3 regions of the Streptomyces sp. NPDC006643 genome follow, and region 2 is predicted to be linked to each of the others. Evidence: predicted binding sites of a transcription regulator. Region 2 holds the regulator's gene; each other region holds the start of a gene.
The links. Region 2 encodes HrcA, which represses chaperone genes, less so after heat shock. Its sites were predicted from a motif close to TTNGCACTCNGNNNNNCNGAGTGCNAA; they were not measured.
Positions count from the first base shown of each region.

Region 1: a site for HrcA is predicted at 2,183-2,209, ahead of groES (co-chaperone GroES). Genes of this name have one in related genera too.
Region 3: a site for HrcA is predicted at 5,235-5,261, ahead of groL (chaperonin GroEL). Genes of this name have one in related genera too.

Region 1 is NZ_JBIAHA010000012.1:187,288-194,423, forward strand. It holds gene ACFYNU_RS18400 (class I SAM-dependent methyltransferase) at 1-262, opposite strand, end outside; gene ACFYNU_RS18405 (polysaccharide deacetylase family protein) at 320-1,318, shown strand; gene ACFYNU_RS18410 (dihydrofolate reductase family protein) at 1,396-1,968, opposite strand; gene groES (co-chaperone GroES) at 2,358-2,666, shown strand; gene groL (chaperonin GroEL) at 2,770-4,395, shown strand; gene ACFYNU_RS18425 (hydroxyacid dehydrogenase) at 4,493-5,527, opposite strand; gene ACFYNU_RS18430 (SDR family oxidoreductase) at 5,591-6,394, opposite strand; gene ACFYNU_RS18435 (MOSC domain-containing protein) at 6,472-7,136, opposite strand, start outside.
Region 2 is NZ_JBIAHA010000001.1:7,359-14,494, forward strand. It holds gene ACFYNU_RS00030 (16S rRNA (uracil(1498)-N(3))-methyltransferase) at 1-601, opposite strand, end outside; gene ACFYNU_RS00035 (nitronate monooxygenase) at 598-1,671, opposite strand; gene dnaJ (molecular chaperone DnaJ) at 1,782-2,915, opposite strand; gene hrcA (heat-inducible transcriptional repressor HrcA) at 2,916-3,932, opposite strand; gene ACFYNU_RS00050 (MBL fold metallo-hydrolase) at 4,098-4,817, shown strand; gene ACFYNU_RS00055 (DUF3097 domain-containing protein) at 4,843-5,670, shown strand; gene hemW (radical SAM family heme chaperone HemW) at 6,315-7,136, opposite strand, start outside.
Region 3 is NZ_JBIAHA010000007.1:174,706-181,841, reverse strand. It holds gene ACFYNU_RS12185 (superoxide dismutase) at 63-1,043, opposite strand; gene ACFYNU_RS12180 (erythromycin esterase family protein) at 1,180-2,493, shown strand; gene ACFYNU_RS12175 (hypothetical protein) at 2,566-3,339, shown strand; gene groL (chaperonin GroEL) at 3,482-5,107, opposite strand; gene ACFYNU_RS12165 (cold-shock protein) at 5,439-5,642, opposite strand; gene ACFYNU_RS12160 (MoaD/ThiS family protein) at 6,012-6,287, opposite strand; gene thrC (threonine synthase) at 6,343-7,136, opposite strand, start outside.

The DNA.
Region 1 (7,136 bases), on a different contig from region 2:
TGCGGTACGCGTCGTCCTCGCCGAACTTCGCCACCGCCCGCTGTCGCAGCCGGGCCTGCGCGAGGGCGGCGGAGACCAGCTCGGCGGGGTGGTCGCGGCGCAGCCGGGTCGCCAGGGCCAGCTCCCGCGCCGGGTCGTGGTCGCGGAGAGCGGCGAGCAGGGCCTGGCCCTCGTCGGAGAGCAGTGGGGCGAGCGGCGAGTCGGGGGTCGGCGAGGCGGAGTCGTTCACCGGGCCATTGTGGGCCAGCCGGGGGACCGTCATCGCTTCCCGGCGGTGTCGGCCGGGCGCGTGGGCCGGGCGCTGACAGGATGCGGCGCCATGCAACTAGTAAGACAAAACGACGAAAAGGCCGCAGAACGGCGGCGACGGCGCCCCGGCGGGCGCGCACGCGCGGTCGTCGCCGTACTCCTGATCGCCACGCTCGGCTCCGCCTGCGCGGCGGAGACCGGCGACCGTGGCGGCGCCGGACGTACCGGCGACGGCGGCGGGGGCGGCGGCGGACCGGTGGAGTCGCCCTCCGCCCGGCCGGGTCAGCCCGGCCGGGCCGGTCCCGGGGCCGAGGCGGGCAAGAAGGCCGACGCCGCCGCGGTGGTCAAGGCCCAGGCGCTGCGCGCCGTGGCCGCCAGGAAGTGGAAGCTCGCCAAGACCCCGCTCGCCGCGCCCGCGCCGCCCGCGGTGAAGCCGAGGATCACCACCCGCAAGGGCTTCGAGGTCACCGGCGGCGCGACCCTCCCGCCGGTCTTCACCAACGTCCCGACCAAAGAGAAGATCGTCTTCCTGACGATCGACGACGGCGCCGAGAAGGACCCCGAACTGCTGCGCATGATGGAAGAGTTGAAGATCCCGTACAGCGCCTTCCTCAGCGACTACGTCATCAACGACAACTACGCCTACTTCAAGAAGATGCAGGCCCGCGGCGTCTCCCTGCACAACCACACCCTCACCCACCCCTATCTGCCCGGACTCTCCTACGAGGAGCAGAAGCGGGAGATCTGCGGCCAGCAGGACAAGCTCAGGAAGCGGTTCGGGAAGCGGCCCGAGCTGTTCCGGCCGCCGTACGGCAACTACAACGCCGGCACCCTGCGCGCCGCCAAGTCCTGTGGCGTCAAGGCGGTTCCGCTGTGGTCGTCCGAGGCGTTCCCCGACCACATGGAGTGGCGCGAGTGGGACCGGGACCTGCACCCCGGCGACATCGTCCTCACGCACTTCCGCGGGAAAGAGGACTGGAAGGGTTCGATGCCCGACATGATCCGGCACGTCATGAAGACGATCACCGACAAGGGTTACTCGGTGGCGAAGCTGGAGGACTACGTCTAGATCCTGTCCGCCGGAGACCGCGCCCGGACACGACAGCTCACGTAACGCCCCCGCATCCGCAGGGGCGTTACGCGCGCTCAGCGGACGACGTCGAAGACGTTCTTCTGGATGCCGTTGGCGTACGCCTCGTGCTCGACGAGCCGCAGCATCTGCGCGTCCTTGTCGGTCTCGCTGAACAGCCGCTTGCCCGCGCCGAGCAGGATCGGGAAGACGAGCAGGTGGTAACGGTCGATCAGACCGGCGTCCGAGAGGCTCCGGTTCAGCTCGGCGCTGCCGGCCATGATGATCGGGCCGCCCTCGGTCTCCTTCAGCGCGGCGACCTCGTCGAGCGAGCGCAGGATCGTGATCGAGCCCCAGTCCTCGACCAGTTCGCCGTCGGTGAGGGTGGTGGAGACCACATACTTCGGCATCTTCTTGTAGTCGGCGAAATCCGCCATGCCCGGCCAGACCGGGCTGAACGCCTCGTAGCTGGTCCGGCCCAGCAGCAGCGCGCCGGCCTCCTCCTGCTCCCGGCCCTTGATCTCGTACGCCTCCGGCAGGAACTCGAAGTCCTTGAAGGTCCAGCCGGAGTTCCGGTAGCCGGGCTCGCCGCCCGGGGCTTCCACGACGCCGTCGAGCGAGACGAAGGCGGAGCTGATCAGTGTGCGCATCGAAGGTCTCCTGGGGGTGTCTCGTGTTCTGGTTCCCACTGGGCGGGGCCGGCCGGGCCGGCCTCGCAGCCGCAGTGTGCCAACTCTCACTGACAGACCTGGGGCGGCGCCGAAACTCATCGGCGACGCGCTCCGGAGGTATCCGAAAGCGCCGGAGCGCCCGCCGTCGCGCTCCGTCGCAGCGCCGGATCGCACCCGCCGCGCGCCGTCTCGATTGGCACTCAGCTTGACCGAGTGCTAATCGCGGTCATAGTGTCAGGCCTGGCACTCCCCAATGGAGAGTGCCAATGCGTGACAGGACAGGTCCGGCACCCGCGACGACGGATCGAGCCCGGTCACGCCACCCAGACAGTTAACCCCGTGAGATCTCCGAAGGGGGAGGTCGGATCGTGACGACCGCCAGCTCCAAGGTTGCCATCAAGCCGCTCGAGGACCGCATTGTGGTCCAGCCGCTCGACGCAGAGCAGACCACGGCCTCTGGCCTGGTTATTCCGGACACTGCCAAGGAGAAGCCCCAGGAGGGCGTCGTCCTGGCCGTCGGTCCGGGTCGCTTTGAGAACGGCGAGCGGCTTCCGCTCGACGTCTCCGTCGGCGACGTCGTTCTGTACAGCAAGTACGGCGGCACTGAGGTGAAGTACACGGGCGAGGAGTACCTCGTCCTCTCGGCTCGCGACGTGCTCGCGATCATCGAGAAGTAATTCCACCCCACAGTCCGCTGTGAACTGCGCCCCTGGCCCCCGCATCGCCGGGTGGCCCGGGGCGTAGTTCGTTGTTCGTTCGAGAGGACAAGAGAAAGCTCCCATGGCGAAGATCCTGAAGTTCGACGAGGACGCCCGTCGCGCCCTTGAGCGCGGCGTCAACAAGCTTGCCGACACGGTGAAGGTGACGATCGGCCCCAAGGGCCGCAACGTCGTCATCGACAAGAAGTTCGGCGCCCCCACCATCACCAACGACGGTGTCACGATCGCCCGCGAGGTCGAGCTCGACGACCCGTACGAGAACCTCGGCGCCCAGCTCGTGAAGGAGGTGGCGACCAAGACCAACGACATCGCGGGTGACGGCACCACCACCGCCACCGTGCTGGCGCAGGCGCTGGTCCGCGAGGGTCTGCGCAACGTCGCCGCCGGCGCCTCCCCGGCCGCCCTGAAGAAGGGCATCGACGCCGCCGTCGCCGCCGTCTCCAAGGAGCTGCTGGACACGGCCCGCCCGATCGACGACAAGTCCGACATCGCGGCCGTCGCCGGGCTCTCCGCCCAGGACCCGCAGGTCGGCGAGCTCATCGCCGAGGCGATGGACAAGGTCGGCAAGGACGGTGTCATCACCGTCGAGGAGTCCAACACCTTCGGCATGGAGCTGGAGTTCACCGAGGGCATGGCCTTCGACAAGGGCTACCTCTCGCCGTACATGGTGACCGACCAGGAGCGTATGGAGGCCGTCCTCGACGACCCGTACATCCTGATCAACCAGGGCAAGATCGCCTCCATCCAGGACATGCTCCCGCTGCTGGAGAAGGTCATCCAGGCGGGCGGCTCCCGGCCGCTGCTGATCATCGCCGAGGACGTCGAGGGCGAGGCGCTCTCCACCCTCGTCGTCAACAAGATCCGTGGCACCTTCAACGCCGTCGCGGTGAAGGCCCCCGGCTTCGGTGACCGCCGCAAGGCCATGCTCGGCGACATCGCCACCCTCACGGGCGCGACCGTCATCGCCGAAGAGGTCGGCCTCAAGCTCGACCAGGCCGGACTCGACGTGCTGGGCACCGCCCGCCGCGTCACCGTCTCCAAGGACGACACCACGATCGTCGACGGCGGTGGCGACGGCACGGAGGTCGTCGGCCGTGTCAACCAGATCAAGGCCGAGATCGAGTCCACGGACTCCGACTGGGACCGCGAGAAGCTCCAGGAGCGCCTCGCGAAGCTGGCCGGCGGTGTGTGCGTGATCCGCGTCGGCGCCGCCACCGAGGTGGAGCTGAAGGAGAAGAAGCACCGTCTGGAGGACGCCATCTCCGCGACCCGCGCCGCGGTCGAGGAGGGCATCGTCTCCGGTGGTGGCTCCGCCCTGGTGCACGCCGCCAAGGTGCTGGAGGACGGCCTGGGCAAGACGGGCGACGAGGCCACCGGTGTCGCGGTCGTCCGCCGCGCCGTGGTCGAGCCGCTGCGCTGGATCGCCGAGAACGCCGGTCTCGAGGGCTACGTCATCACCGCGAAGGTCGCCGAGCTGGACAAGGGTCACGGCTTCAACGCCTCGACCGGCGAGTACGTCGACCTGGTGAAGTCCGGCGTCATCGACCCGGTCAAGGTCACCCGCTCCGCGCTGGAGAACGCCGCGTCCATCGCCGCGCTGCTCCTCACGACCGAGACCCTGGTCGTCGAGAAGCCCGCCGAGGAAGAGGCCGACGCCGGTCACGGCGGTCACGGCCACAGCCACTGAGGCCGTAGCTCCGTGAACCGCTAGGTTCTTCGGTACAACGCGCCGAGGCCCGGCGCCCCTTCGGGGGTGCCGGGCCTCGGCGCGTGCCGGCCGTTCCTCACGCCGAGTGCGGCAGCGCCGACGGGTGTACGGGATCCTCGAACGGCAGCCCCTTCGCGTACCGCTCCACCTCGTCCAGCGCGTGATCCGCCATCCGGTGGATCTCGACGCCCAGCGAGCCGGCGACATGCGGGGTCAGCAGCACGTTCGGCAGGTCGTACAACGGCGAGTCCGGCGGCGGCAGTTCGGGATCGGTCACATCGAGCACCGCGTCCAGCCGCCCGGCGACCAGATGCGGCAGCAGCGCGGCCTCGTCGACGAGCGAGCCGCGCGCGGTGTTGATCAGCGTCGCGCCGTCCGGCATCGCCGCGAGCTGGTCGGCGCCGATCATATGGTGGGTGGCCGGGACCTGCGGGGCGTGGACCGACACCACCTGGGCGCGCTCGCACAGCTCGTCGAGCGGCACCGGTTCGACGCCGAGCGCCCGCGCCTGCGCGGCGTCCACATACGGGTCGTACAGCAGGACGTCGAGATCGAACGGCCTCAGCAGCTCGATCACCCGGCGCCCGATCCGGGACGCGCCGACGATGCCGACCACCCGGCGGTAGTTGCCCGCCCGGCCCAGCTCCTGGTGCCAGTCGTGCCGGGCCCGCACCTCCTGGTAGCGCTGCGCCGAGCGCAGAACCCGCTTGCCCGCGAAGAGGATCGCGGCCAGGGTGTACTCGGCGACGGGCACGGCGTTGGCCCCCGCCGCCGACGCGACCGAGATGCCCCGCTCCCAACAGGCGTCCGTGATGTGGTGCTTGACCGAACCGGCGGCATGCACGACCGCGCGCAGCTTCGGCGCGGCGTCCAGCACCTCGGCGGTGAGAGGCGGCGCGCCCCAGCAGGTGATCAGCAACTCGGCGTCCGCGAGCGCGGCGGCGACGGCGGGGTCGAGACCCGGACCGGTGAGGGTGTGGGCGACGAGATGCGGATCGGTGCGTACGAGGCCGGTCAGCCGGGCGAGCCGGTCGGGGGAGAACAGCCGTTCCGCGATGCCCGGACTCATCGCGAGCAGGGCGGCGGGCTGATTGTCAGTGGCGTCGTGCATGGTGGAAGTCGGTCTCCTCGTGGGTCGCTTCACGCGTGACGTGAGGGGATGTGACGCGGTTCGCTACTTCGGCCCGTACTTCCGCCCAGTCTTCGCAGTGAGCCCGCCCAGCATCCCCCGAGGCGCCAGCTTCACCGCGCCCATCAGCGCCTTGTACCGCGGGTCCGGGATCGACACGACCTTGCCGCGCGCCAGGTCCGACAGCGCCGCGGACACCAGCTTGTCGGCGTCCAGCCACATCCAGTTGGGGATGTTGTCCGTCCCCATCCCCGCCCGCTCGTGGAACTCTGTCCGGGTGAAGCCGGGGCACAGCACCATCAGCCGGACCCCGCTCCCCGTCAGATCCCGCGCGACCCCCTGGGTGAACTGCACCACCCACGCCTTCGACGCCCCGTACGTGCCACGCGGCACGAACGCCGCCACCGACGACACGTTCACCACTCCGCCACGCCCGCGTTCCCTCATACCGGTGACCGCCGCCGACGTCAGCCGGAGCACCGCCTCGCAGTGCACCTTCAGCATCGTCAGCTCGTCGGCCGTCGAGACGTCGAGGAACCGGCCCTTGTTCCCGAACCCGGCGTTGTTGACCAGCAGATCGATCGGGTGCTTACGGTCGCCGAGACGTTTCTCGACCGCCGCGATGCCCTCGTCCGTCGCGAGGTCGGCGGTCAGCACCTCCGCCTCGATGCCGTGCAGATCGTGGAGTTCGGTGGCCTGGCGCCGAAGGCGTTCGGTGTCGCGGGCCACCAGGACCAGATTGTGGCCGCTTCCCACACCGACGGACTGGGAGGTCCCGCCCGCCGCCAGCCGCCGCGCGAACGCGGCACCGATCCCAGCTGTCGCGCCCGTAATCAAAGCAGTCGTCATAAAGCGGCACGTTAGACGGTCGCGCGCCCCGCGCGAGCCCCCGTCCGGCCACCGGAAGCGCCCCGCTCGGTGCCCGGTTACCCGACCGGGGCACTCTCGGCGCTGCCGGCCTGCTCGCCGATGACGCCGTCCCCGTACTTCGCCACGTACTCCCGCGCCGTCCTCAACTCCTCCTCGTGCAGCGCCTCCCCGGCCGCCAGGATCCGGGGCAACAGCTCGCGCTCCGTCGTCACGGCGCGGAAGGCGAGCGCCACCGTCACCTCGTGGTCGGGCCGGTGCACGATCTCGATCGGATCGCCCGCGCGGATCTCGCCGGGCACCAGGACCCGGAAGTACGCACCGGTGACGCCCTGTTGGGTGAAGCGCCGGACCCAGCCGCTCTCGCCGAGCCAGCCGCCGAACGTACGGCACGGGATCCGGCCGCTGGTCGCCTCCAGCACCAGATCCGGACCCACCCGCCAACGCTCCCCGATCCTCGTCCCGTTCAGATCGAGCCCGGACGTCGTCAGATTCTCGCCGAAGCTGCCGTTGGCCAGCGGCCGGCCCAACTCCCGCTCCCAGAAATCCAGATCCTCGCGCCCGTACACATACACGGCCTGGTCGCTGCCGCCGTGATGGCGCAGATCGCACACCGTGTCCCCGGCCAGACCGCTGGCGCCGACACCCTTCGGGCCGGGATCGCGCACCGCGACCGGACCGTCCACCGGCCGCTTGTCGATGCCGGTGGCGCCGCCGGGCGCGT
Region 2 (7,136 bases):
CGCCCTCGGGTCCGACGACGAGCACGATGCTTCCGGCGCCGGGGAGTTGGGCGGTGGCCAGCGGCTCGCTGCCCTCCTCGTGCAGGACGGCGGCGAGGTCGGCCGATGCCAGCAGCGCCGCGACCTCTTTGGAGGACGCCGCCTCGGCGACCTCGGGGAAGCGGAGCCTGCGCGACTGCTTGCCCGCCTCGCGGGCGGTGGCGCGCCATTTGGCCAGGGACTTGGCGCCCCGCTCGCCCCTCCACTGCGTGACGCAGCGCGCGGCCTGCCAGGGCACGATCGCGTCGACGCCGGTCTCGGTCATCGTCTCGACGGCCACCTCGCCCCGGTCGCCCTTGGGGAGTGCCTGGACGACGGTGATACGTGGCGCGGCCGGGCCTTCCGTACGTACGCCGGTGACCTCCACGTCCAGCCGGTCCTTGCCGTGGACGGCGGCGACGGTGCCGTGGGCGCCGGTGCCCGCGCCGTCGGTCAGGACGATCTCCTCCCCGACGCGCAGCCTCCTTACGGAGACGGCGTGGCGGCCCTCGGGTCCGTCGAGTGTGACGATGCCCGGCCGCAGTCCGACGGTGGCGTCGACGACGAAGACAGGTGCGGTCATGAGGCGTTTCCCGGGGTCAACGAGGCGCGGGCGGCCTCAAGTTCGTCGGCGAGGACTTCCACGAGCTCTCCGGCGGGCAGGCCGCGGGCCATCCGGTGGCCCTGGCCGGCCCACAGGGCCATGCCCTGGGGGTCGCCGACCTTGGCGGCGGCCCTGCGCAGTCCGGCGGTGAGATGGTGCACCTCCGGGTACGCGGGCGGGGCGTAGGGGCCGTGTTCACGCATGAAGCGGTTGACGAGCCCGCGCGCCGGCCGCCCGGTGAACGCGCGGGTGAGTTCGGTGCGGGTGAACAGCGGGTTGGTCATGGCGTGCTTGTGCAGGGCGTGGGCGCCGGACTCGGGGCAGACGAGGAACGCGGTGCCGAACTGCGCGGCGTCGGCGCCCGCGGCCAGCACGGCGGCGATCTGGGCGCCGCGCATCAGCCCGCCGGTCGCGATGACCGGCAGCCGTACGGAGTCCCGTACCTGCGCGACGAGGGACAGCAGCCCGATGCCCGCCCCGTCGGTGGCGGGATCGTCGCGGTGCGTGCCCTGGTGACCGCCTGCCTCGACGCCCTGCACGCAGACGACGTCGGCGCCCGACCACTGGGCGGTCTGGGCCTCCTCGGGTGTGGTCACCGTCACGATCGTCAGGGTGCCCACGCGGGTGAAGGCGTCCAGGACGGTGGGCGTGGGACAGCCGAAGGTGAACGACACGACCGGGACGGGATCGTCGAGGAGTATGGCGAGCTTGGCCTCGTACCCGTCGTCACGGCCCGCCTCCGGGTCGCCGAGCGGAGTCTCGTACCAGGTCGACTCACCGGCGAGCTGTTCGCGGTAGACCTCCACGGCGGCGCGGTCGTCGTGGTGCGGCTGCGGCATGAACAGATTGATGCCGAACGCCGCGCCGGTGAGCCCCCGGAGCTGTTTGACCTCTTCGTACATCCCGTCGGCGGTCTTGTACCCGGCGGCGAGGAAACCCAGCGCCCCGGCGTCACCGACGGCCGCGACCAACTGCGGGCAGGACGCGCCGCCGGCCATGGGAGCCTGCACGATCGGATACCGGCAGATGTCGGTCAACACGGAGGACATGCACGCATGGTGCCATGTCGCCCCACAGGCGCCGGTGCCGGTTCGCCGTCAGGTGGCGTGGTTGGCGTGCTTCCGGGCCAACCACGCCACCCGAGAACCGGCAACTGGGCCTAGCGGCCGTTGAACGCGTCCTTCAGCCGGGAGAAAAGCCCCTGCTGCCCCGGTTGAAACTGGCCGGTGGGCCGCTCCTCGCCCCTGAGCTTCGCCAGCTCTCGCAGCAACCGCTCCTGCTCCGGGTCGAGTTTCGACGGGGTCATGACCTCGACATGGACGATCAGGTCGCCCCGGCCGCCACCCCGCAGATGCGTGATGCCGCGGCCGTGGAGCGGGATCGACTGGCCCGACTGGGTGCCCGGCCGGACGTCGATGTCCTCGACCCCGTCCAGCGTCTCCAGCGGACACTGTGTGCCCAGGGCGGCGGCGGTCATCGGGATGGTGACCGTGCAGTGCAGATCGTCACCGCGCCGCTGGAACACCGCGTGCGGCGACTCGTGGATCTCGACGTACAGATCGCCCGCCGGACCGCCGCCGGGCCCGACCTCGCCCTCACCGGAGAGCTGGATACGGGTGCCGTTGTCGACGCCCGCCGGGATCTTGACGGTCAGCGTGCGGCGCGACCGGATACGGCCGTCGCCCGCGCACTCGGGGCAGGGGGTCGGCACGACCGTACCGAAGCCCTGGCACTGCGGGCACGGCCGCGAGGTCATGACCTGGCCCAGGAAGGACCGCGTGACCTGCGAGACCTCGCCGCGACCGCGGCACATGTCGCAGGTCTGCGCGGAGGTGCCGGGTGCGGCGCCCTCGCCCGAGCAGGTCGTACAGACGACCGCCGTGTCGACCTGGATGTCCTTCGTCGTACCGAAGGCCGCCTCGTTGAGGTCGATCTCCAGCCGGATCATCGCGTCCTGGCCGCGCCGCGTCCGCGACCTCGGCCCGCGTTGCTGCGACGTCCCGAAGAACGCGTCCATGATGTCGGAGAAGTTGCCGAAGCCACCCGCCCCGAAACCGCCTGCCGCGCCGCCCGCCTGTGACAGCGGGTCGCCGCCGAGGTCGTAGACCTGCTTCTTCTGCGGGTCCGACAGCACCTCGTAGGCGGCGTTGATCTCCTTGAAGCGCTCCTGCGTCTTCGGATCGGGATTGACATCCGGGTGCAGCTCGCGGGCGAGTCTGCGGAATGCCTTCTTGATCTCGTCCTGTGATGCGTCGCGGCGTACGCCGAGTACGGCGTAGTAGTCCGTGGCCACTTACGACTCCGCCAGGATCTGTCCGACGTAACGTGCCACTGCGCGTACCGCTCCCATCGTTCCGGGGTAGTCCATGCGGGTCGGTCCGACCACGCCGAGTTTGGCGACTGCCTCGTCGCCCGAACCGTAGCCGACCGCGACGACGGACGTGGAGTTGAGGCCCTCGTGGGCGTTCTCATGCCCGATTCGTACGGTCATGCCCGAGTCCTCGGCCTCGCCGAGCAGCCTGAGGAGCACGACCTGCTCCTCAAGTGCCTCCAGCACCGGCCGGATCGTCAGGGGGAAGTCGTGCCCGAAGCGCGTCAGATTGGCGGTGCCGCCGATCATCAGCCGTTCCTCGGTCTCCTCGACCAGCGTCTCCAGCAGCGTCGCGAGGACCGTGGTCACCGTGGCCCGGTCCTCCATGTCGAAGGACTCGGGCAACTCCTGCACCAGCAGCGGCACATCGGAGAACCGGCGCCCCACGACCCGGGCGTTGAGCCGGGCCCGCAGATCCGCCAGCGACGTATCGCCGAACGGGACCGGACAGTCGATCATGCGCTGCTCGACCCGGCCGGTGTCGGTGATCAGCACCAGCATCAGCCGCGCGGGAGCCAGCGAGAGCAGTTCCACATGCCGCACCGTCGAGCGGGTCAGCGAGGGGTACTGCACGACCGCGACCTGCCGGGTCAGCTGCGCGAGCAGCCGCACCGTACGGCCCACCACGTCGTCCAGGTCGACGGCGCTGTCGAGAAAGTTCTGGATGGCCCTGCGCTCCGGCGCCGACAGGGGCTTCACGCCCGCCAGTCGGTCCACGAAGAGCCGGTAACCCTTGTCCGTCGGAATACGCCCCGCACTCGTGTGGGGCTGGGCGATGAAGCCCTCGTCCTCCAGGACCGCCATGTCGTTACGGACAGTGGCCGGGGAGACACCGAGCTTGTGCCGCTCGGTCAACGCCTTGGAGCCGACGGGCTCCTCGGTGCCGACATAGTCCTGGACGATGGCGCGCAGCACCTCAAGCCTGCGTTCGCTCAGCATCGCGCACACCTCCAGCTCTGGTTCCTCGGATCCGGCTTGGCACTCGATGCGTAGGAGTGCCAGCATTCCCCGGGCCAGTGTACGGCCGTGAGGTACGCCCCTAGCAAGGCCGACCGGACACGCTACCGCGCGCGGTACCGCCCGCCCCACCGATAGCGTCGCCGTATGAACGTCCGTTGGGAAGAGCACGGCTGGGAACGGATCGCCCCGGGAGTCGGCAGACGGCGGCTGCCTGGCTGGGATGCGACGGTCGGCCTCGTCGTCGGCGAGGAAGCCGTCCTTCTGTACGACACGGGCTCCACGCTCCGTGAGGGCGCGGAGATCCGGGCGCAGGCCCAGGCGCTGAGCGGGCGGCGCGTCAGCCATATCGCGCTCAGTCACCCCCACTTCGACCACGTCCTCGGTACGGCGGCCTTCTCGGGCACGCGGGTCTACGGCGCGGTCGGCCTCCGGGAGCTGCTGCTGCGCGCCCGCGAGAGCCTGCTCACCTCGGCCGTACGGCATGGCGTACCCGCCCCGGAGGCCGCCTCCGCGGTGGACGCGCTTGTCGTGCCGCACCACCCGGTGACCGGCGAGTGGACGCTCGACCTCGGCGGCCGGCAGGTACTTCTCGCCAATGTCGGCCCCGGACACTCCGGGCACGATCTCGCGCTGTTCGTCCCGGGCGACCGCGAGGTCGTCTTCTGCGGCGACCTGGTCGAGGAGTCGGGCGAACCGCAGGCCGGCGACGACGCGATCCCCACGCGCTGGCCGGCCGCGCTGGACCGGCTGCTGGCCCTCGGCGGCGAGGACGCGGTGTACGTTCCCGGCCACGGCGCGGTGGTCGACGCGGCGTTCGTACGGGCCCAGCGCGGGGCGCTGGCCGCGCGTTTCGGCACGGCGTAGCGCGGGGCCCCGTTATCGTCTGCGGATGCGCAGTTACAGCCCCGACCTCACCCCGCCGTGGAAGCGTTCGAAGCCGGTGCCCGAGGTGCCCGCCGAACCGGATCTGGTGGTCGAGGAGGTGTCGACGGGCTTCTGCGGAGCGGTGATCCGCTGCGAGAAGACGGCGCAGGGCCCGACGGTCACGCTGGAGGACCGCTTCGGCAAGCACCGGGTGTTCCCGCTGGTGGAGCGGGGGTTCCTGCTGGAGGGCCGGGTCGTGACCCTGATCCGCCCCACCGCCGCCGGCCCGGTCAGGCCCACCCGTACGGCCTCCGGCTCGGTCGCCGTCCCGGGCGCGCGAGCACGGGTGGCCCGTGCGGGCCGCATCTATGTGGAGGGGCGGCACGACGCGGAGCTGGTCGAACGGGTCTGGGGCGACGACCTCCGTATCGAGGGCGTGGTCGTGGAGTACCTGGAGGGCATCGACGACCTCCCGGCGATCGTCGCCGATTTCGCCCCGGCGCCGGACGCGCGCCTCGGCGTCCTGGTCGACCACCTGGTGCCGGGCTCCAAGGAGTCGCGGCTCGCCGAGCAGGTGACGGGGGCGGACGTACTGATCGTGGGCCACCCGTACATCGACGTGTGGGAGGCGGTGAAGCCGTCGTCGGTGGGCATCCCGGCGTGGCCGACGGTGCCGCGCGGCCAGGACTGGAAGACGGGGGTGTGCCGGGCGCTGGGCTGGCCGGAAAACACCGGTGCGGCGTGGCAGCGGATCCTGTCCTCGGTCCACACGTTCCGCGACCTGGAGCCGTCGCTGCTGGGGCGGGTGGAGGAACTGATCGACTTCGTGACGGAACCGGACGCTGAGCGCTGAGCTGTTTTGGGGTTCGCCCGGGGGTTGGTTGCGGGTTGCGGTTGTCGGTTGACGGTCGGGGTGCGGGGTCTTCGGAGGGGGGTGTCCGGACGGCGTGACTTACGCCGCGTGCAAGGCTCGTTGGACCCGATGAGGCCTCCTTGTTCACGCGACACAAGTCAGCCTGAGTGTCCGGACACCCCCCTCCTGCGACCCCGCCCCCCTCACACCGCCACGACGTCCCCACAAACCCCGGGGAGGGGTGGGCTGAGCCTGGACGTGCGGCCATGACACCCGTCTTGCCGGGGTGGGTTGCCTGCCGGGCAGCGTGTTGCGGGTCCCCGCCCCCCACCCGCGGGTTGGGAGGGGGACGCGCAGGGGTCGTGGTCGGACACTCAGGCTGACTTGTGCCGCGTGGACAAGTTGGGTCGTCGGGTCCAACGAACCGTGCACGCGGCGTAAGTCACGCCGTCCGGCCATGACCCCGGAGCGGCACCCGGACACCGGCCGCAACCCACCCAGCCCGTCCGGCGCCTGAGGACGAACCCACCCACCGGCCTGCGGGTGGACCCGGACACCAGCACAACCCACCCAGCCCGTCCGGCGCCTGAGGACAAACCCGACCCGCAGGCGCGGACCCCGGCGGACCCGGTACACGAACCCCCTCAGTCCACCAGATCCCGCACCACCGCGTCCGCCAGCAACCGCCCCCGCAGCGTCAGCACCGCCCGGCCCTCCCCGTACGGGCCCTCCGACAGCAGCCCCTCCCCCAGTGCCCGCCCGGCGGCGGCCAGGCCCGCAGGGCGCAGCAGGGACAGTTCCACGCCCTCCGACAGCCGCAGCTCCAGCAGGATCCGCTCCACGCGCCGGTCCTCCGCCGTGAGGAGTTCGCGGCCCGCGCCCGGTGAGCGGCCGGACGCGAGCGCCGCCGCGTACGCGCCGGGGTGCTTCACGTTCCACCAGCGGACCCCGCCCACATGGCTGTGCGCGCCCGGCCCCGCGCCCCACCAGTCCGCACCGCGCCAGTACAGCTCGTTGTGCAGGCACCGGCCGGCCGGCGTGGTGGCCCAATTGGAGACCTCGTACCAGGAGAAGCCCGCCGCGGCCAGCGTCTCGTCCGCGATCAGATAGCGGTCGGCGTGCTCGTCGTCGTCCGTCATGGGGACCTCGCCCCGGCGGATACGGCGCGCCAGCCCCGTGCCCTCCTCGACGATCAGCGCGTACGCCGACACATGGTCCGGCCCCGCCCCCACCGCCGCCGCCAGGGACGCGCGCCAGTCGTCGTCGCTCTCGCCGGGCGTGCCGTAGATCAGGTCGAGGTTCACATGGTCGAACCCGGCCGCGCGGGCCTCCGCGACGCACTCCTCGGGCCGCCCCGGGGTATGCGTGCGGTCGAGCACCTTCAGGACGTGCTGCTTCGCGCTCTGCATGCCGAAGGAGATCCGGTTGAAGCCGCCCGCGCGCAGCTCCGCGAGGTACGCGGGGCC
Region 3 (7,136 bases), on a different contig from region 2:
CGGGCGCGGGCGTGGCCGGAAGCGCTACTCGCCGCTCTCCGGCCGTTGCCCGCGGGTGTTCGTCAACGCAGCGGCACAGCAACGGCGTTGTACGTCGTCTCCGGTGTCGGCGGCGTCGTGAAGCGGGCGTTCACCAGGTAGAGGCGGTTGCCCAGACGGGCCGCCGTCGTCGGGACGTCGAAGCGTGGGTCGGTGATCGAGCGGCGCAGCGTCGCCGTGCGGGCGCGGCGGTCCAGGTCGAACACGGTGATGAGGTTGAGCCGGTTCTGCACCACGTACAGCGTGTCGCCCACGCGCAGCAGGCCGTCGCCGTTGATGACGTCGGTCGCGCCCTTGAGGGTGATGAGCGTGGCGTGGCCGGTCTTCGGGTCCACCCGGAACAGTTTGCCGATCGGGCTGTTGACGATGATCAGCGCGCGGCCGTCCGGTGTCGTCTCGATGCCGTTGGCGCTGATGCCGGTGGGCGCCTGCTCCCACTCGCCGCCGAGCGGGACTTCCCGGAGAGCGCCGCCGACCCTGCGCCGGCCGCGCGGCACGGTGTAGAGGACGGGGGCGTGCGAGTTGGTGAACCAGGCCCGGTCGCCGTACAGGATCACGTCGTTGACGAAGCCGGCGGTGGTCGGTTGGTACGAGGCGGTGAGCCGGTTCGTACGGGTGTCGAGCACCCGGATGGAGCCGCTCACGCCGCCCGAGATGTAGAGCAGCCCGTCGCGGTCGAGCTTCAGCCCCGTCGCGGCGCCGCCGGTCGCGCCCGCCAGGACGGTCCGGCCCTCGCCGGTGCGCAGGTCGGCGCGGCGGATCGAACCGTCCGCGAGGGAACCCATGTACGCGTACGGACCGCTGCCGATGGCGATGCCCTCGGGGCGGAAACCGTTGGGCAGCGGGAAATCGGTGGGCCAGGAGGGGCGGGTGGGGCGGGAGCGGTCAGCGGCCGTGGCCGAGGAGGCCGCACCCGCGCCGAGGGCGAACGTGGCGGCGGCCACCGCGCCGCCGAGCACGGTCCGGCGGGACGGGAAGGAAGGTGAGGAAGGTGTCAGAGACATGACGTCGAGCCTCCGGGGCTTCGGGGGTGCCTGGGGACAGGGACAACTCCGGTGCGCTATGCGCACGTAACGCGCCGCACCCGCCACGGAGTTCCCCGTGCGGAAGCGGCTCCCGCCCGGCTGTAGCCTCGGCGGCATGTCAGCGAATGATCGGGAGACCATGTCCGACGAGGTCACGGAGTGGTTGTCGCAGAGCGCCCTACCCCTGCACGGCGGTCTGACCGCCGGCGCGCCCACCGCCGACCTCCAGCCGCTGAAGGAAGTCCTCGACGGCGTACGGATCGTGGGGCTCGGCGAGTCGACGCACGGCACTCGTGAGTTCTTCCAGCTCAAGCACCGGCTGCTGGAGTATCTGGTGACGGAGCTGGGCTTCACGACGCTGGCCATGGAGGCGAGCGCGTCCGCCGGTCCGGCCGTCGACGCCTACGTACGAGGCGGCGTCGGCGACCCCGCGCAGGTGCTGACCGGGCTGGGGTTCTGGACCTGGCGGACCGAAGAGGTCCTGGACATGATCGAGTGGATGCGCGCGTACAACGACGGGCGCCCGGCGGACGAACAGATCCGGTTCGCCGGCGTCGACCCGCAGCGGTCCGGGGATTCGCTGGCGGTGCTCGAAGCGTTCCTGACGAGCGTGGCGCCGGAGCGGCTGCCCGCGCTCCACTCCACGCTCGGCGTGCTCGCCACCGCCTATCCGGGGTCGCGTCCGGACCCCGGGCAGAGGCTGATGCACGAGGCGGAGAGCCTGCTGGAGTACGTGCGGGGGTACGAGGACACCCCGGCCGGGGCCGTCGCGGTGCGGCACGCCCGGATCCTGGTCCGGGCCGCCGATCTGGTGACGCGGAACGGGCAGCACCCCGACCCGGAACGGACGGTCCTCGCGGCGCGCGACCGGTACATGGCCGAGGCGGTCGAGGACCTGCTGGGTGACGACCCGGCGGCCAAGGTGGTGCTCTGGGGCCACAACAGCCATATCGCGAAGGCCCGTACGACCGACTCCGCGCCCCTGTCGCTCGGCGGCCACCTGCGCGAGCGGTACGGGGACGCGTACTACGCCCTCGGGCTCCTCTTCGGCGAGGGCTCCTTCCGCGCCCACCGCGTCTGGCCGGGCCCCTGGAGCGGCGTCGGCGGCCTGACGGGCCGTATCGCCGAGGGCAACCCCATCGGCACCCCCGCCACCACCACGGCGGAGTCCCGACTCGCCGCCGCCACCCCGTCGGACCATCTACTGGACCTGCGCCCGACCACCGCCGACGACGCGCCGCGCGCCGTACGGGAGTGGGCCGACGCCACGCACGACACACGGTCCTTCGGGGCGCTGGTGACACGCTGGTTCTACCGCTCGAACGTCATCCCGGTCCGCCTGTCGAAGGAGTACGACGGCCTGGCGTACGTGGCGGTGTCGACGGACTCCCGCCCGATCGCCCCGTACCGACCGCCCGTAAGGCCGTAAAGCCGTAAGGCCCTGACGCCGTAATGCCGTAGAACCGTACAACCCACCGCCCCCACCGGTGGTCATCACTGCATGCCGTCTCCGCAGACCCTTCGCAGCCGTGGCACGACCGCCACCTTCACCGGCGACACCGTCGTCATCGAACGCGCCGAGGAACGCACCACGATCCCGCTGAGGGTCATCCGGACGATACGTACCGCCGAAGGCCACGCCCGTACGGTCGAGATCACGCTCACCGACGCCGCCGTGCACACGATCGCGGCCAACAACGCGACGGCCGCCGCCACGTTCGTCACGGGCGTCGGCGACGCGCTGCCGCCGCGACGCGACGAGCGCGGCAGCGCCCTCGTACGTACGGAGGCCTCGTCCGCACCCCGGCTGTTCACCCGCCGCAGCTCCCTGGCCCTGTTCCTGGCCGGCGTCGCCGCCTACCTCGCGTACGTCGCGTATCTCGTCGTCTCCCACGGCCCCTCGACGCTCTTCGGCGCGGTGATCGGCCTGCTCCCGCTGGGCCTGGGCGTCCTCGCCGCGTATCAGACCCTCCAACGCCTGTACGTCAAGGCGGTGTTGCTGCGGCGCGGCGTGACCGTCGAGGGGCGCTCGACGGGCATGCGGGGCAAGAAGTCGGTGTACGTCTTCACCGACGCCCAGGGCCACACCCGCCGGTACGAGAGCGCCCTGCACGCGGACATCCTTCAGATCGCCTACGACCCGACGGACCCGAAGCGGATGGCGTCGGCGACGCCGCTGATCCTGGAGATCCCGCGCGTCATCCTGATGGTGCTCTTCACGGGGCTGTTCCTGGCGGTGGGCGTGGGCGCGGTCTTCGGTCCGGTGCTGCCCTGAGAGCCCCCGGGGCTCAAGTCCCGCGCTCCGGAGCCGGTCCGGCCCCGCGAACGCCCCGAGGGCGGCACCCCCTCTCGGGAGTACCGCCCTCGGTTCGTCGTACGTCAATCCGTGCGGGACTGGCGATCAACCCGGAGGTTGATCAGAAGTCCATGTCACCGCCGGGCATGCCGCCCGGGGCACCGCCCGCGGCGGCCTTCTCCGGCTTGTCGGCGATGACGGCCTCGGTGGTGAGGAACAGCGCGGCGATGGACGCCGCGTTCTGGAGCGCGGAGCGCGTGACCTTCGCCGGGTCGATGATGCCCTCGGCGATCATGTCCACGTACTCGCCGGTCGCGGCGTTCAGGCCGTGACCGATCTTGAGGTTGCGGACCTTCTCGACGATGACGCCACCCTCAAGGCCGGCGTTGACCGCGATCTGCTTGAGCGGGGCCTCCAGCGCGAGCTTGACGGCAGCGGCGCCCGTCGCCTCGTCGCCTTCGAGCTCCAGCTTCTCGAACACCGAGGAAGCCTGGAGCAGAGCCACGCCACCACCGGCGACGATGCCCTCCTCGACGGCCGCCTTGGCGTTGCGCACCGCGTCCTCGATGCGGTGCTTGCGCTCCTTGAGCTCGACCTCGGTCGCGGCGCCGGCCTTGATGACGGCCACGCCGCCAGCCAGCTTCGCGAGGCGCTCCTGGAGCTTCTCGCGGTCGTAGTCCGAGTCCGAGTTCTCGATCTCGGCGCGGATCTGGCTCACGCGACCGGCGACCTGCTCGCTGTCACCGGCACCGTCGACGATGGTGGTCTCGTCCTTGGTGATGACGACCTTGCGGGCGCGGCCCAGCAGGTCGAGACCGGCGTTCTCCAGCTTGAGGCCGACCTCCTCGGAGATGACCGTGCCGCCGGTGAGGATGGCGATGTCGTTCAGCATCGCCTTGCGGCGGTCACCGAAGCCCGGGGCCTTGACGGCGACGGACTTGAAGGTGCCCTTGATCTTGTTGACGACGAGGGTGGAGAGCGCCTCGCCCTCGACGTCCTCGGCGATGATCAGCAGCGGCTTGCCCGACTGGATGACCTTCTCCAGGAGCGGCAGAACGTCCTTGACGCTGCCGATCTTGGAGTTGACGATCAGGATGTACGGGTCGTCGAGCGACGCCTCCATACGCTCCATGTCGGTGGCGAAGTACGCCGAGATGTAGCCCTTGTCGAAGCGCATGCCCTCGGTGAGCTCAAGCTCAAGCCCGAAGGTCTGCGACTCCTCGACGGTGATGACGCCTTCCTTGCCGACCTTGTCCATCGCCTCGGCGATGAGCTCGCCGATCTGGGTGTCGGCGGCGGAGATGGAGGCCGTCGAAGCGATCTGCTCCTTGGTCTCCACGTCCTTGGCCTGCTCAAGAAGCGCACCGGAGACGGCCTCGATGGCCTTCTCGATACCGCGCTTGAGGGCCATCGGGTTGGCGCCGGCGGCCACGTTGCGCAGGCCCTCACGGACCAGGGCCTGGGCCAGGACGGTCGCGGTGGTCGTACCGTCACCGGCGACGTCGTCCGTCTTCTTGGCGACTTCCTTGACCAGCTCGGCGCCGATCTTCTCGTACGGGTCCTCGAGCTCGATCTCCTTGGCGATGGAGACACCATCGTTGGTGATCGTGGGGGCGCCCCACTTCTTCTCGAGGACGACGTTACGGCCCTTGGGGCCAAGGGTGACCTTGACGGCGTCGGCGAGCTGGTTCATCCCGCGCTCGAGACCGCGCCGTGCCTCCTCGTCGAACGCGATGATCTTGGCCATGTGAAGTGGTCCTCCCGGACATGGGGTGGATTGCTCCGGACCGTGTCGGCGCCCGCGACGGACGGCCTGAGAGCCGTGCGGTTCCTTGCCCCACAGGCTCTCGGGCCTCGCTGACCCGGTCCATAAGTTGTCACTCTCACTAGCAGAGTGCTAACGCCAATGATTAGCACTCGACCCCCGAGAGTGCAAGCGCCCCTCGTCGTCGCACCGACCCACCGGACGCGCACGCCCGCGCCACCGCACGCCCTACCGCACGCGCACGAGGGCCCGTACCCCTTGCCGGGGTACGGGCCCTCGTGTGTGAGTGCGTCGTTGGCCGATCGCGCCGGGATCAGACGGCGAGCTTGACCATGTCCGCCTGCGGACCCTTCTGGCCCTGCGAGATCTCGAACTCAACTCGCTGACCTTCTTCAAGGGTGCGGTAGCCGTCCATCTGGATCGCGCTGTAGTGGACGAAAACATCCGCACCACCGTCGACCGCGATGAAGCCGTAGCCCTTCTCCGCGTTGAACCACTTGACGGTGCCCTGAGCCATGCCTAACTCCCCTATTACTGGCCCCTGCGCGGGACCGCACTTCGCGCCGGAACGCGTCGACCGCGGCTGAATGTATCTGCCCAACTGCCCTCTGCAACAGGTCAATCGGACGAGAATTCTGGGCATGGCGGAACACGCAAAGAGGTGAATTGCCGGGCTACCGGGGCAAGTCGGGCCGGGCAAAGCGCAAGGAACCGCGCAAACAGCGTCCACACTTTGACCGCATCTTGTCGCGAACTCATATGCGCGTGGCACGGTCGCGGCGGGATCGGCGGCGGGGCTACCCCAACTGTACCGCCTTCAACCTCATGGAATTGCCCCCTCCGCTTCTCTTGCGGAGGGGGCAAAACCGTTCACTGTGCGTGCTGTTCAGCCTCCGGCGACCGCCGGGATGATCGAGATGCCCGCGCCGTCCGGCGTGGCGGTCTCCAGGCCCTGCTCGAAACGGACGTCGTCGTCGTTCACGTACACGTTGACGAAGCGCCGCAGCTTGCCCGTGTCGTCCAGGACGCGCGCGGCGATGCCCGGGTGATTCGTCTCCAGGGACTCGATGACCTGGGAGAGGGTCGCGCCCTCGGCCGGAACCTCGGCCTTCCCGCCGGTGTACGTACGGAGGATGGTGGGGATGCGGACGTTCACGCTCATCGGTTTCTGCCTTCCGGGAAGTGGCGGGTGGTGCTGCTGGACGGTGTCGAGAGGCTCAACGCGCGAGGCCCGCGGCGCGGAACGCGTCGAGGTTCGGCGGAATCGTCGCGGTCGGTCCCGTCGTCGGCGCGACGGCGTCCAGCGTCTTGAGCCCGTCACCGGTGTTCAGCACGACCGTCGTGAGCGCCGGGTCGAGCAGACCCGCCTCGATGAGCTTGCGCGTCACACCCACGGTCACCCCGCCCGCCGTCTCGGCGAAGATGCCCTCGGTCCGCGCGAGCAGCTTGATCGCGTCCACGATCTGCTCGTCGTCCACGTCCTCCACGGCGCCGCCCGTGCGGCGCGCGATGTCCAGGACGTACGGGCCGTCGGCCGGGTTGCCGATCGCCAGCGACTTGGCGATGGTGTCCGGCTTCTGCGGCCGTACGACGTCGTGGCCGGCCTTGAAGGCCACCGACACCGGCGAACAGCCCTCGGCCTGCGCGCCGAAGATCTTGTACGGCTTGTCCTCGACCAGGCCGAGCTTGATCAGCTCCTTGAGCCCCTTGTCGATCTTCGTCAGCTGCGAGCCGGAGGCGACCGGGACGACGAGCTGGTCGGGCAGCTCCCAGCCGAGCTGTTCGCAGATCTCGTACGCGAGGGTCTTGGAGCCCTCGCCGTAGTACGGGCGGAGGTTGACGTTGACGAAGCCCCAGCCCTCGCCCAGCGGGTCCCCGATCAGCTCCGAGCAGAAGCGGTTGACGTCGTCGTAGTTGCCCTCGATGCCGACGAGTTCGCCGCCGTAGATCGCGGCCATGACGACCTTGCCCTGCTCCAGGTCGTGCGGGATGAAGACGCAGGAGCGGAAGC